Regions from separate parts of the Rhizobium sp. AAP116 genome, predicted to be linked through region 3. Evidence: predicted binding sites of a transcription regulator. Region 3 holds the regulator's gene; each other region holds the start of a gene.
What was found. The regulator LexA, encoded in region 3, represses DNA repair genes until DNA is damaged. The targets are predictions, from matches to a motif close to TGTTCNNNNTGTGTTCNG.
Positions count from the first base shown of each region.

Region 1 (4,434 bases), on a different contig from region 3:
ATCTGACCGGTCTTGCCATGCATGTCGAGGAGGATCTGCTCCCGCTCTTCGCCTGTCAGGTTTTCACGGCCGACCAGCCGTTCGAATTCGGTCTCGTTGGCGATGACGATATCCGCAAGCGCCGCCAGGTCTTCTGTCTCCGGGATGAGGGGTGCGATGTTCAGCACCGTCCGGACGCCCCGGGCTTTCGCGCTCTTCAGCGCAGCCTCGACGGAGCCTGCCGGCACCTCCTGCTGCACCATCAGGATATCGCCGTCCTGCATACCCTCTACAGCGCTCTCGGCCTGCGCAGCGCTGACGGTGCCATTGGCGGCGGGCACGACGGCGATCATGTTCTCGCCGTCGCCACCCACCAGGATAAGCGCGGTACCGGTCGGGCCATCGACGCGGGCAACGGCCGAAAGGTTTGCGCCTGCCTTGTCGAGAAGATCAAGCGCCGGGCCTGCGAACTCGTCGCGCCCAACGGCACCGACCATGCGCACCTCGGCCCCGGCGCGCCGGGCTGCCAGCGCCTGATTTGCACCCTTGCCGCCCGCTGCCGTTGCAAATCCCGTCCCGGCGACCGTTTCACCCGGCTTTGGCAGCCTGGGCGTGGTGGCAACGAGGTCCATGTTGATGGAGCCGAAGACGGTGATCATGAGCGCGGTGCCTCCCTGAATGCTCTAGGCTGTCGCGCTCTTTTGGACCGGGTCTCAGTCCTCGTCAACAACCCTGAGCTTGAGTAGACCCGTGCGGCTCTCGACGGCGCGGCTGGGCGCATCGTCGCCATCCTCTCGTCCGCCGGGTGTTTCGAATTCCATGGCTTCGATCTTGGCGCCGCGTTTTGCCAGCTTGTCCGAGGAGGTGATGATCATCTCGACATCCTTCTGGGCCGCGAGGAAATGGCTCTGAAGCTTTCGCGTCCGGTCGTCCAGACGTCCAAGGTCCTCCATCAATCGGATGACTTCGCCCTGGATCAGGTGCGCCTGTTCACGCATGCGCTGGTCCTTCAGTACGGCCTGAATCACCTGGATGGACAGCATCAGCAGCGATGGCGACACGATCACCACCTTCTGCCGGTGCGCTTTCTGCACAACGCCTTCGAAGTTCTCGTGGATCTCAGCGAAGATCGATTCCGACGGCACGAACAGGAAGGCCATATCCTGGGTCTCGCCGGGGATCAGGTACTTCTCCGAGATGTCGCGGATATGCACCTCCATATCCCGGCGGAACTGCTGCGAGGCAGCCTTCTTCTGTTCCGGATTTTCCGTCTCCCGGATCACGTTCCAGGCTTCGAGTGGGAACTTCGCATCCACCACCAGTGGCGGCGAATTGTTCGGCATCCGGATGGTGCAGTCGGGACGCGAGCCGTTGGAAAGTGTCGTCTGGAACGCATAGGCGCCCATCGGCAGTCCGTCGGCGACGATCGTCTCCATGCGCGACTGGCCGAAGGCGCCGCGCGTCTGCTTGTTGGACAGGATCGCCTGAAGGCCGACGACATCCTTGGCCAGCGACTGGATGTTGTTCTGCGCGGCATCGATTACCGCCAGTCGCTCCTGCAGCGTGCGCAGATTGTCATGCGTCGACTTGGTCTGCTCGGTGATCGTCGTGCCTAACCGATGCGTCATGCCATCAAGCCGTTGGCTGATCGACTGATTGAGCTCGGCCTGGCGGCTGCCGAACACTTCGGCCATGGTTGCAAGCCGTCCCTGCATTTCGGCCTGGGCCTTCAGCAGTTCTGCAAGCCGCGCTTCCGCAGCTTCGTCCCGCCGTGCAGTCTCTTCCCGCAATTCGGCGCGCAGACGTGCGGCCCGCATCGTCGCGATGACGATCAAGACGAGGGGCAGGAAAAACAGAAGAGCCACGAGGCCGAGGAGGAACGCGGGCTGAAGGGTGACTGAGCCGATGGTCACTGCCGGAATGTCGAGAAGTGTCATGCGCGTGATGATAGCTGATTCGGACCGCGAAAACAGATCAAAGAGTGAACGGACGTCTCCCTTGCCGGGAAGTCACAGGTTGCTATAGCGAAAAAATACGCGCCTTCAGTATGTGACGATAATCAATCCTTCCCCGGAAATCTGGACGTTTTTCGTTCAGTGCGACCGCGATACGCTCGTGAAGGCAAAAATATGCTCTCCCCCGACAACTGAACATTTACCATTTTAGAATTCTCTGAAGATCGCTTATCAGCAATCGCTGATGTTTTTGTGAACCAGAAGAGTGAAGTACCGGCCATGGCGTCGCAAACCGAAAATGCAGATCTGAAGAACCGTCTTCGCTTCCTGGGATTGGACGACAAGGGCAGGGAAACTCTGCGAAGACTTGGACCGCTGATCCGCAAGAACATCGGCGGTGCACTCGAGATCTTCTACGACAAGATCCGCAAGGTTCCAGAGACCGCCGCTTTCTTTCGCAACGACGATCATATCAAGGGTGCCAAGAAGCGTCAGGAAGAACACTGGGGCATCGTCGGCACCGCAGACTATACGGACAGCTATGTCGAGGGTGTCACCAAGGTCGGCAAGGCCCATGCGCGCATTGGCCTCGAGCCACGCTGGTATATCGGTGGTTATGCGCTCGTTCTCGAGCAACTCGTGCATGCGGTCGTTCGCGAACGTTGGCCGAGCCGTTTCGGTCGGCGCAATTCCGAGCAGCTCGCTGACGAGATCTCCGTCGTCGTCAAGGCTGCCTTGCTCGACATGGACTATTCCATCTCCGTCTATCTGGCGATCCTGGCCGAGCAGCGTCAGGCTGCGGAAGACGCCCGGCTGAAGGCGGAAGCCGAGCAGGCGACGGCGCTCGCAGCCCTGCGCGGCGCACTCGGCAAGCTGTCTGCCGGCGATCTTGAAGCCCGGCTGCCGAACGATCTGCCGGCCAATTTCGCGCAGATGGCCGAGGACTACAATGCGTCGGTCGATGCCCTGCGCGCGACGATTACGACCGTGCGCCATTCTGCCGACGAAATCTTCAAGTCGACGACTGCGATTTCCGATGCCACCGATGATCTCGCACAGCGCACCGAGCAGCAGGCGGCGGGTCTCGAGGAAAGCACTGCCGCGCTGCACGAGCTGACCCAGAATGTCACCTTGACCGCCGATGGCGCGAAGGAGGCTGCCACGGTCGTCGGTGCTGCCTTGACGGAAGCCCGCGTCTCCGAAGAGGTTGTCTCCCGCGCTGTCACCGCCATGGGGGCCATCGAGAAATCCTCCGACGAGATTTCCAAGATCATCGGCGTCATCGACGAGATTGCCTTCCAGACCAACCTTCTGGCGCTGAACGCCGGCGTGGAGGCTGCCCGTGCGGGTGAGGCCGGGCGTGGCTTCGCGGTCGTCGCGCAGGAAGTTCGTGAGCTTGCGCAGCGTTGCGCCAACGCCGCCCGCGAGATCAAGAACCTGATCTCGCAGAGCTCGACACAGGTCGAAGCTGGTGTCGGCCTCGTCAACAATGCTGGCGATGCACTCGGCAAGATCATCGTCCGCATCGGCGAGATCAACGACATCGTCGGCAAGATCGCGCTTGCCGCAGCCGACCAGTCCGGCGGCCTGCGCGAGGTCAACACGTCAGTTCAGTCGATGGATCAGATCACCCAGCGCAACGCCGCCATGGTCGAGGAAAGCTCGGCCCAGACCGCGACGCTGATGGAAGAGGCCGGGCGCCTCGTCCAGGCGCTGCAAGGTTTCAAGACGAGCGGAAGCCGCATGCAGACGTCGAACCCGGGTAGCAACTACCGCATGGCCTCGTAATCCGGCCCTTGCCCGTCACGGTCGCGCGGAAACCGCGCGACTGTTTAGAAACTGTTCAGCAAACCGTGGCAGTTCTGACTGATACCAGCCAAACCGAAAGTCTTCGTCACATCATGACCTCGAACACTCAGAACGACCTCACCGAACGTCTTGAATTCCTGGAGATCGATCAGAAGACGCGCAACACGCTCGCCGAGCTTCGGCCTTCGATCAAGGAGGTCCTGGGCGGGGCATTGGACAAGTTTTACGCCAAGGTTTCAAAGACCGGGAAGACCGCCGCGCATTTCCGCGATGGCGCCCATATGAATGGCGCAAAGAGCGCCCAGATCGGCCATTGGGACAAGGTCGCCAGTGGCAACTTCGATGAAAACTACGTGCGCGGGGTCACGGCGGTCGGCAAGGCCCATGCCCGTATCGGGCTCGAGCCACGCTGGTATATCGGCGGCTATTCGATGCTGGTTGGCGAACTTCTGGCCGGCATCCTGGTCAAGCACTGGCCTTTCCCGTTCGGCAAACAGCATGCCGCCTCGCTCGCCGACAAGATGCGCGCGGTGGTCAAGGCCGCCATGCTTGACATGGACTATTCGATTTCCGTCTACCTGGAAGAGCTGGAAAGCCGGCGCCGGGCGCTCGAGGAAGAGCGTGCCCGTTTTGAGGCCGATCAGGCGATCGCCATGGAGCATCTGCGTCGTGGCCTGGAATCGCTGGCCCA
Region 1 covers NZ_LJIB01000008.1:165,391-169,824, reverse strand. Annotated here, with positions in the region: gene IP85_RS07900 (ribokinase) at 1-638, opposite strand, end outside; gene IP85_RS07895 (DNA recombination protein RmuC) at 693-1,916, opposite strand; gene IP85_RS07890 (globin-coupled sensor protein) at 2,214-3,722, shown strand; gene IP85_RS07885 (globin-coupled sensor protein) at 3,836-4,434, shown strand, end outside.
Region 1: the regulator LexA is predicted to act here: its motif matches at 1,950-1,967, upstream of IP85_RS07895 (DNA recombination protein RmuC).

Region 2 (4,434 bases), on a different contig from region 3:
CAAGGAGATTGAAGGGGGCGGTCTCGCCCAGATGGGCGTTGGAGTGGCCGACACCGGCGAAAGCCAGCCACAGGTCGATCTTTTCCCAGTCGAGAAAAGCTATGAAGATGAAGGGCAGGATGTTCAGCACGATCCAGAAGGGCTGGGTGATCAGCTGGAACTTCGAGATCATCCGGATGCCGTAGGTCACCAGCGGCAGTACGGCCACGGCGGAGATGATGTAGCCGAGCCAGAGCGGAATGCCGAAGGCGAGTTCTAGCGCCTTGGTCATGATCGAAGCCTCGATGGCAAAGAGCATGAAGGTGAAGGCTGCATAGATCAGCGAGGTGATGGTCGATCCGATATAGCCGAAGCCGGCGCCGCGGGTCAGAAGGTCGATGTCGACCCCGTGGCGGATTGCGTAGCGACTGATCGGTATGCCGACGAGCAGCATCAGGATCGCGGCGACGATGATGGCGAAGAAGGCGTTGGTGGTTCCATAGGCGATCGTGATCGTGCCGCCGATGGCCTCCAGTGCCAGAAAACTGATCGCGCCGATTGCCGTTTGCGAGATGCGACTGGAGGAGAATTTGCGGGCGCTCTTTGCCGTAAAGCGCAGCGCATAGTCTTCCAGCGTCTGGTTCGCAACCCAGCGATTGTATTCGCGGCGAACGGGGATGATGCGTTGGCGTGCGGCCATGCCTAAATTCTAGCGCCTTGTTGTGAGTGGCTTTCCTTTAGGCATTTTCACGCGATTGTCCAGAATAGCAAGGCCCGTCAGGGCTTGATGAGGCCGCCCTGATAGTCGAGTTGATAGACCACGCACTCACCCATGCGGATACGCTCGACACCGAGGAAGCTGCGGTAGTCTCCGACCGACTGGTCGACATATTCTCCGAGCGGGTGCAGGTAGGTGAAGCCGCCGAGAAAACGCTTTTCCTGATAAAGCGCCGTCAGAGCCTGCTTGATGACAGTGCCCGCCCGCCCGCCGTCGAAACGCTCGGCATCGAGGATGCGACCATAATAGTTCATTGCCCAGACCGGGATCTCGTCCTGCCAGACCACCTCCTGGCCGAGAAAGTCCGTTCCGCCAAAATGGCTGTCGAGATAACGAAAGCGTCCGCGCTCATAGGAAATGTCCTTGGCGCCAGTCCGGCTTGCCGAGGGGGCAGGGACCTTACCGCTGACATAGGTCACGGCCTTGGCTTCAATGATGAAACTTTCCAGAGCCTCCACGGTCGCCTCCCTTATGTCGGAACATAATGAGAACGTATTGGCTTCGGGCCGGCCTGGCAACCGTAGCAACGCAGGGGTTGCGACAGTTTCAGCGGATCACTCTGCCGGAACCTGGGCGGCCAGCCTGTCGGAGAGTGCTTTCACGAGGGCGTCGGCATCATAGGGCTTACGCACGACGGGTACGGACAGCAATTCCTCGGGAACCGAAGAGCGATCGTCGTAACCGGTGGCGAAGACAAAGGGGATGCCCCGACGTATCAGCTCCAGGGCGACGGGCACCGAGGTGTCGCTGCCGAGGTTGATGTCGAGGATCGCGATCGCGGGGGCGAAACTCTTGAGGCGGTTCAAGGCATCGCTGCTCGAGCTCGCGGTCACGACATCGTCGATGCCGGCATCGGCGAGCATCATTTCCGCATCCATGGCGATCAAGACCTGATCCTCAACCAGTAGGACCGGTATTCCGGCGATGCTGGTCGGATGATCGGCCACTTCGGCCTCGACATGCGGATTTGGTTCTTCGCTCACGGTTTCAGCCTCCCAGCTCAGAAATCGGCCTGGCAGCCGGAACTCTGCATCCAGTCCCTCGGGGCGATAATCGACCCGGCTCGTCCCGCCGAGGTCGTAGGGAATGCTACGCTCGATGAGGGCTGAGCCAAAGCCCTTGCGACCGATGGGGCCAATGGTCGGTCCGCCGCTTTCGCGCCAATGCAGTCGGCAGTCGCCGTCCCCGGTTTCCTCCCAGTAAATGGCGAGTGCGCCACCGTCACGCGAAAGGGCGCCGTACTTTGCAGCATTCGTGCACATCTCGTGGATCACCAGTGCTGCCACGGCATGGGCCCGGGCGTCGAGCGTGACGGAGGGGCCGTTCACCTCGATCACGCTACGACCAGCGCGATAGGGCAGAAGCTCTGCCTGCAGCAGGTCTTTCAGCGTGCCGCCACCACCACCCCGCGTCAGCTGGTCATGGGCATGAGATAGCGCATGGATCCGCCCGCGCAGCGAGCCGATATAGTCCTGGATCGGCAGCTCATCCTGCGAGGGCGCCGCCACCAGCGACTTGATCACGGCCAGGATGTTCTTGACCCGGTGGTTCAGCTCCTCGTTCAGCATGCGCTGGCGCACGTCTGACTTGCTGCGTTCCTCTTGCATCAGCTCGTTGTGACGCAGGACGATCTCGACGGTCGCCGAACGGATCGCTTCCGCAATCTCGAAATCGCTGTCGCGCCAAGGCGCCGCCTGGCGCTGAACCGTTTCCTTCCAAAGGGCAAAGCTCTTGCGTGGGGTCAGGCGATCGCCGAGCGGGCCAGTCTCATAGGACTTGTCCGGATTGCCCGCCCAGTTCAGCGTCTGCAGGCGTTCCTTGCGGAAGAAGAAGATGTAGTCGCGCGGCAAATGCGAGAGGGGAACGGCCATGACGCCGGAAACGTCTTCGAAGAAGGCTTCGGCCGGCGGATAGTCCTCAGAAAGCGCCTTTGTCGACCAGATCCGGCCATCTGCCGCCTCGGTGATGAAGCGGGTAAAGTCCTCCTCGGCGCCCAGCGGCAGCGTGCTACCGATGGCCGTCCAGCGGCCATTCATCAGAAGTCCGACGCCGTCACAGGCGAACAGCGTCTGGAACTCGGGCAGGGCGGCGGTCAGGATGTCGTCGAGATCGGAGCGATGCGATGCCGCCTGGAGAAAACGGTCCAGCGAGCGCCGCGCCTCGTTGGAGATATCCAGCTTGCGTTTCTGCTTCAGCGCCAGGAGATGCAGCGAGAAGAACTCGCCGAACATTTCTGCCGCGATGCGCTCGGACATGGTCAGGGTCTTGGGCGCATAGTGATGGCAGGCGATCAGGCCCCAGAGCTTGCCGTCGACGATAATCGAGATCGACATGGAGGCCGAAACGCCCATGTTGCGCAGATATTCACAATGGATCGGCGAGACGCTGCGCAGGTGGGCGAAGGAAAGATCGAGCGGCGCGGCCCGTTCTTCAGCTTGCGGCAGCAGATCGACGCGCAGACCTCGCGCATCCGAAATGACGCGGATCGGGTTTTGCATGTAGAGGATGCGCGCCTGGCGCGGGATATCGGTCGCCGGAAAATACTGGCCGAGAAAACTCTCCAGATCGTGGCGCCTGGCCTCGCTCGCGACCTTGCCCGATCCATCTTCCTCGAAGCGGTAGACCATGACGCGATCGTAGCCGAGCACAGTGCGAACCAGCTTTGCGGACGAGGTGATCAGCAGATCGATATCGTTGATATCCTTTACTCGGCCGATCATTTCACGGGCGAGCTGCAGCGGCTGGGTGCGCCGAAACGAGGGCTCGAATTCGAGGATGGCGCCCTGCTTCTGGCGATGGACTGCGACATCGAAGTGCTGCCCCGTCGGAAGCTGGAGATGGGCGATCACGGCCGGGCGGCTCGCTTCGGGAGCCGCGGCCACGGCGTTGCGGATATCGTGGATCACGTCCTCGCCGAGCAGGTCGGCGATCCAGAGCCCGTCCATCGGGCCCTCGGCGCCCAGCATTTCCGGAGCATTCGCCGAATAAAGCCGGATCGAACTTATGCCGGGGTCGCAGGCGAGGAGACATCCGTGCGGCTGGATCGAGCCGGGGATGTGGATGGGTTCGCGATCACAATTGGTGAGGTCTACGGATGGAACGTTCTGCATTCAGGGCGCTTTCGAAGGCACTACGGGCATAGTCGAAAGCGGTGTTTGCCCAACTCGCAGCGGCTCGGTTGTCGTATACACGCACGTTCTCCATATGCTCGGTCAACGCACGCCAGCTGGAAAAGTTCCGTGCTTGTGAAAAAAGATGTCGTGCGCCGAAATCGGCCGACAAGCCGAGTGCTTCCGCGCGCTTGGCGAGGAGGCGGGCACCGAGCGCCGATCCTTCCAGGACATAAAGCAATCCGACGATGCCGTCGCCTTCTGGCGGCGTGAACGCCGGCTGGTCAGTCGGCGGGCGAGTGTTCAGGTCGGAAAGATCGGCCTCCAGTTCCGCATGGACACGGTGGGGCTCGTAGCCCTTGAGGTCCAAAGGCAGTTCTGCCTCGGAGAGCCAGGCTTCGACCGGCATGCGGAAGGCTGCGATGCCGGCCAGGTAACACTTGTAGTCATCAAGAGTCCGGAAACTGCCGACGAGACTATCGAGCGCCGCATGAGCGTCGGCAGTCGCCTCTTTGAGAGCCGTTCGACGGAGCGGGAAATCCATTGCAGTCCTTTCTAGATACGTCC
Region 2 covers NZ_LJIB01000004.1:265,340-269,773, forward strand. Annotated here, with positions in the region: gene IP85_RS03980 (ATP-binding protein) at 1-679, opposite strand, end outside; gene IP85_RS03985 (DUF5680 domain-containing protein) at 757-1,206, opposite strand; gene IP85_RS03990 (HWE histidine kinase domain-containing protein) at 1,312-3,867, opposite strand; gene IP85_RS03995 (biliverdin-producing heme oxygenase) at 3,830-4,411, opposite strand.
Region 2: the regulator LexA is predicted to act here: its motif matches at 1,233-1,250, upstream of IP85_RS03985 (DUF5680 domain-containing protein).

Region 3 (4,434 bases):
CGGCCGATGATGTCGGTGATGGCGGTCATGTTCGCTCCCTGTAGACGGAAATTGGACAAGGCTCGGTAGGCCGATCGCAAGCCAGAAGCCAGCGGACCCGCCCGTTGAGTCATCCTCTCTTATCCGATGATCGGGAAAATACAATGACGGATCAGAGCCGAAACGAACGAAATCTAATCGATTTAAACGGCGATGACCTGCGGCGCTTCCGGTTCAACCGATTGAAGCGCCGCGATAGGACGATCAGGATGCCTTGGCGATGTCGTCGAAGGCGATGAGTTTTTCGAGCAGACGACGCATGTCCGTGATCTTGACCATGTTCGGGCCATCTGACGGTGCGTTGTCCGGATCCTGATGAGTCTCGATGAAGAGGCCACCGACACCGACGGCAACAGCTGCACGAGCCAGCGTTTCGACGAATTCCCGCTGGCCACCAGAGGACCCACCCTGCCCGCCCGGCTGCTGGACCGAATGGGTGGCGTCGAACACGACAGGTGCGCCCATGGCCGCCATGATCGGCAGCGAGCGCATGTCGGAGACCAGCGTGTTGTAGCCGAAGGAGGCACCACGCTCGCAGAGCAGGACGTTCGGATTGCCGGAACCGGTGATCTTGTTCAGGACGTTCTTCATGTCCCAGGGCGCCAGGAACTGGCCCTTCTTGACGTTGATCGCCCGACCGGTCTTCGCCGCAGCCACCAGCAGGTCTGTCTGGCGGCAGAGGAAGGCCGGGATCTGCAGGATATCAACAGTCGGGGCAACGGCGGCGCATTGCTCTTCCGTGTGGATGTCGGTCAGGACCGGAACGCCGAATTCCTTCTTGATGTCGGCGAAGACTTCCATCGCCGTTTCCAGGCCAATGCCGCGCTCAGCAGACAGCGAGGTGCGGTTCGCCTTGTCGAAGGATGACTTGTAAACGAGACCGAGCCCGAGTTCGCGGCAGAGCTCGACGAGCTGGCCGGCGATCATGAAGGCATGGTCGCGGCTTTCCATCTGGCAGGGACCAGCGATCAAGGCAAAACGGCCCTTCTGGGAGAAGACGGCCTTGGCCGGGCCTTCGCCAACGATGACTTCCGAATTGGGGGACACGCTCATTTCAACTCCTCGAAGGCAAAGGTAACACCCTGCCCCTCTTCCGGCGCGACGACGAGGCGTGCGCCCGTTTTTTGATAGGTGACGCCCTTAGCAGCGAGGCAGGCTTCTGTCACGCCGAGATCATCAACCGCGAAAACCACGGCTGCCCCGACGAGCCCCCGTTCCGACACCGCCACGTCCTGTCCGAAGTGAAGCCGGAAACCCTCCGGCGTCAGGACATCGACGGACGTATGGGCGGCCTGGATGGAGAGGCCGAAGGAATGGGCCGTGACATCGCGCTGGTCGAGGACCATTTCCAGCAGATATTGGAAGTCGCTCGGGTTCTCTTCGACCAGCACCACGCTTCGAATCCCTGCTGCGCCATTGGCATGTACGAGCAGAGGACCCCGATCGGTCGGGAGAGGATTGATGCGCTGACAGGCGAAGGCGAAGAAATCAGGCGCGCGCAGGTCTGCGGCAAAGGCGAGGCGGAACGAACCCTCCGCGGTCCGCCCATCCGGAAAACGAAACTGGCGCGCGAAATCAAGCACAGGGCCGGCGCTCATGCCGTCTTGGCGATACTGCGAATCGTCAGCCAACGCGTCGTGCGTCTTCACGACAATGGCGGAGAGGCCCTCGCCTCGTCGAAAGCGAAAGGCCTGATCGCGAGCGACAAAGACATTGCCCATGCGCGCTGCTTCCAGACAGTCCTCTCGGCTGCCGACCGCCAGCGGTTCCAGATAGGTGTCGTCAGCGAAGAACACACAGGCATTCTCCGTGCCGAACGGGTGGCGGGCATCCGCCGCAACGGTAAAGCCGAGACGCCCGAGCCTGTCGCGGGCGGTTTCGAGCTCGAAGACCGGCAGGACGAGATGATCGATGGCGCGGGCTGAGGAAATGGGATTGGACATGTTTGCTCTCGATTAATTCTTCAGTTTTGAGAATTGTGCGCCTTGCTTGAAAGGGTCTCGATCGCCTGGCGCAGCGCATAAATCTCCTGGCGCGCCTCGCGCAGCTCTTTCACCACCTCCTCGTCGATCTTGTGGTGCAAGGCCAATACCTCGATCTCTGCCTTGAGATTGATCTCGTAGTCTTTCGCCGCCATGAAGCGATCCCGCTCGGTCTGGCGGTTCTGGCTCATCATGATGATGGGTGCCTGGATGGCGGCGAGCATCGACAAGAGCAGGTTCAGGAAGATGAACGGATAAGGATCGAGCGCACCTGTTGCCAGAATCACCGTATTGAGGATGACCCAGGCGACCAAAAACAGCATGAAGCCGATGATGAAACCCCAGGAACCACCGACCCGTGCGATGTCATCAGCGACCCGCTGGCCGAACGTGGCATGAGCCAGAAAGTCCTCGCCGGCATTGGTCGACACCGTGCGTCGCTCGCGCGCCCGCTTCAGCACCTTCTGCTCTGCTGACGAAAGATCGGATGACGACTTCCCCAGAACGAGCTTCTCGATATCCTTCAGCATTTACAGCATCCTTGAGGGCGGTTTGCCTGATGTGTGGGGGCGGATCTGCACTCTCCCCTGCAACACGCCAAAATCCGACAGTTTCAAGACCTTTGTCCGCGGCTATCGCATTTTATCACTGGCTCTTCACAAAAATTTATCCCCTTGCGGAACACAACTGGAACATATAGTGTCTGTTCTGTATTTGTTTCACCTCGGGGGCACCGCATATGCTGACGCGCAAGCAACAGGAACTGCTTCTCTTCATCCATGAACGGATGAAGGAATCGGGTGTCCCGCCGTCCTTCGACGAGATGAAGGATGCGCTGGACCTCGCATCGAAATCCGGGATCCATCGCCTGATCACGGCGCTCGAGGAACGCGGCTTCATCCGACGCTTGCCGAACCGGGCTCGTGCACTGGAGGTCATCAAGCTTCCGGAAGCCTATTCGCCAAGCATCCAGCCGCGCCGCGGCTTTGCGCCGAGCGTGATCGAGGGCAGTCTCGGCAAGACGCCGCCGGCGCCAGCACTGACAAAGCCGCCGGTCGAAGACAACGGCTCGTCCGTCTCGGTTCCGGTCATGGGCCGAATCGCAGCCGGTGTGCCGATTTCAGCCATTCAGAACAACACTCACGACATCACGGTACCGGCGGAGATGATCGGCGCGGGCGATCACTACGCGCTTGAGGTCAAGGGCGATTCGATGATCGAGGCCGGTATTCTTGACGGCGATACGGTTATCATCCGCAATGCCTCGAACGCCAATCCCGGTGACATCATCGTGGCGCTCGTCGACGACGAGGAGGCGACACTCAAACGCTTCCGCCGCCGCGGCGCATCGATTGCGCTGGAGGCCGCCAATCCGGCCTACGAAACCCGCATCTTCCCGCCGGATCGCGTCAAGATCCAGGGCAAGCTGGTGGGCCTCATTCGCCGCTATCACTGATCGGGCTCCGGCCTCGGTCGGACGTTCCTAGTCGGACCCGCAAATTCATGCGTGTTATCGGAAAGGCCGCTGCGCCAGTCGTAGAGACGGTGCGCCGTCCAGGGTCTGGAGGGTCCGTCGAGCGCTGACCTGACCGTCATGGCTTGTGAGGTGGTGGCTAGGCCCGCGACCTCGAGGGAGCCGGTTGCGCGCTGGCTCGCCTCGGAAATCAGGAGCGCGCCAGAGCGGCAGGTTTTGGCGCGCGTGCGCGCCGACAGAACCACGATATCAGCGCGGTCGCAGGCTGCGCCGATGAGGTCCGGGCGTTCCAGCGTCAGCAGCGTGTTGCCGTTCTCCAGTCTGATGGCACAGGCCTGCTTTACGCAGGTGAACTGTTCTCTCCCGGCGGCCTTGAGTAGGCTATCAAATACAGCCTCTGCGAGTTTGCGCTGCTCCTCCGACAGTGTTTGGCCATTACGCCATTCTGGCGCTGGCGGCAGGGGGGCGGTCTCGAGCATCACCGGGCGCCTTGGTTCATCGATGCCGAGCACGGGTCGCCATTGATCGAAGATGAAGGCAGGCGGGCGGGCTCGGTTGATTGCAATGATGAACGTGTCGTCATTTGCGACCCGAATCGCGACCAACCGAGCGTCCTCGCTGATCATCAGTTCGCCACCCGGGGGTCGTGGAGCAAGGAAGGCAGCAGCGAGCGTTGCGACGATGAGAGCCGTGCCGACATGCCTGATCGGGGTTCTGAGTAGCATCAGCAAGAGCATGCCGGCGATTGCGCCGGGCATGAACCATGCCGGCAGACGCGGGAAGACGTAACCGCCGCCCCAGCCGGAGACGGTGTGAGCGACAATGAGCACCATTTCCAGGCCCTGGCCCATGATCCAGAAGAACGGCGCGTCGAGGCCAAATGGCATGAGCAGCATGGCAATGAAGCCGGACGGCATCACGATCAGCGAGATCAGCGGC
Region 3 covers NZ_LJIB01000003.1:51,180-55,613, reverse strand. Annotated here, with positions in the region: gene eno (phosphopyruvate hydratase) at 1-29, opposite strand, end outside; gene kdsA (3-deoxy-8-phosphooctulonate synthase) at 244-1,092, opposite strand; gene IP85_RS02340 (VOC family protein) at 1,089-1,982, opposite strand; gene IP85_RS02335 (DUF1003 domain-containing protein) at 2,003-2,551, opposite strand; gene lexA (transcriptional repressor LexA) at 2,761-3,477, shown strand; gene IP85_RS02325 (ComEC/Rec2 family competence protein) at 3,471-4,434, opposite strand, start outside.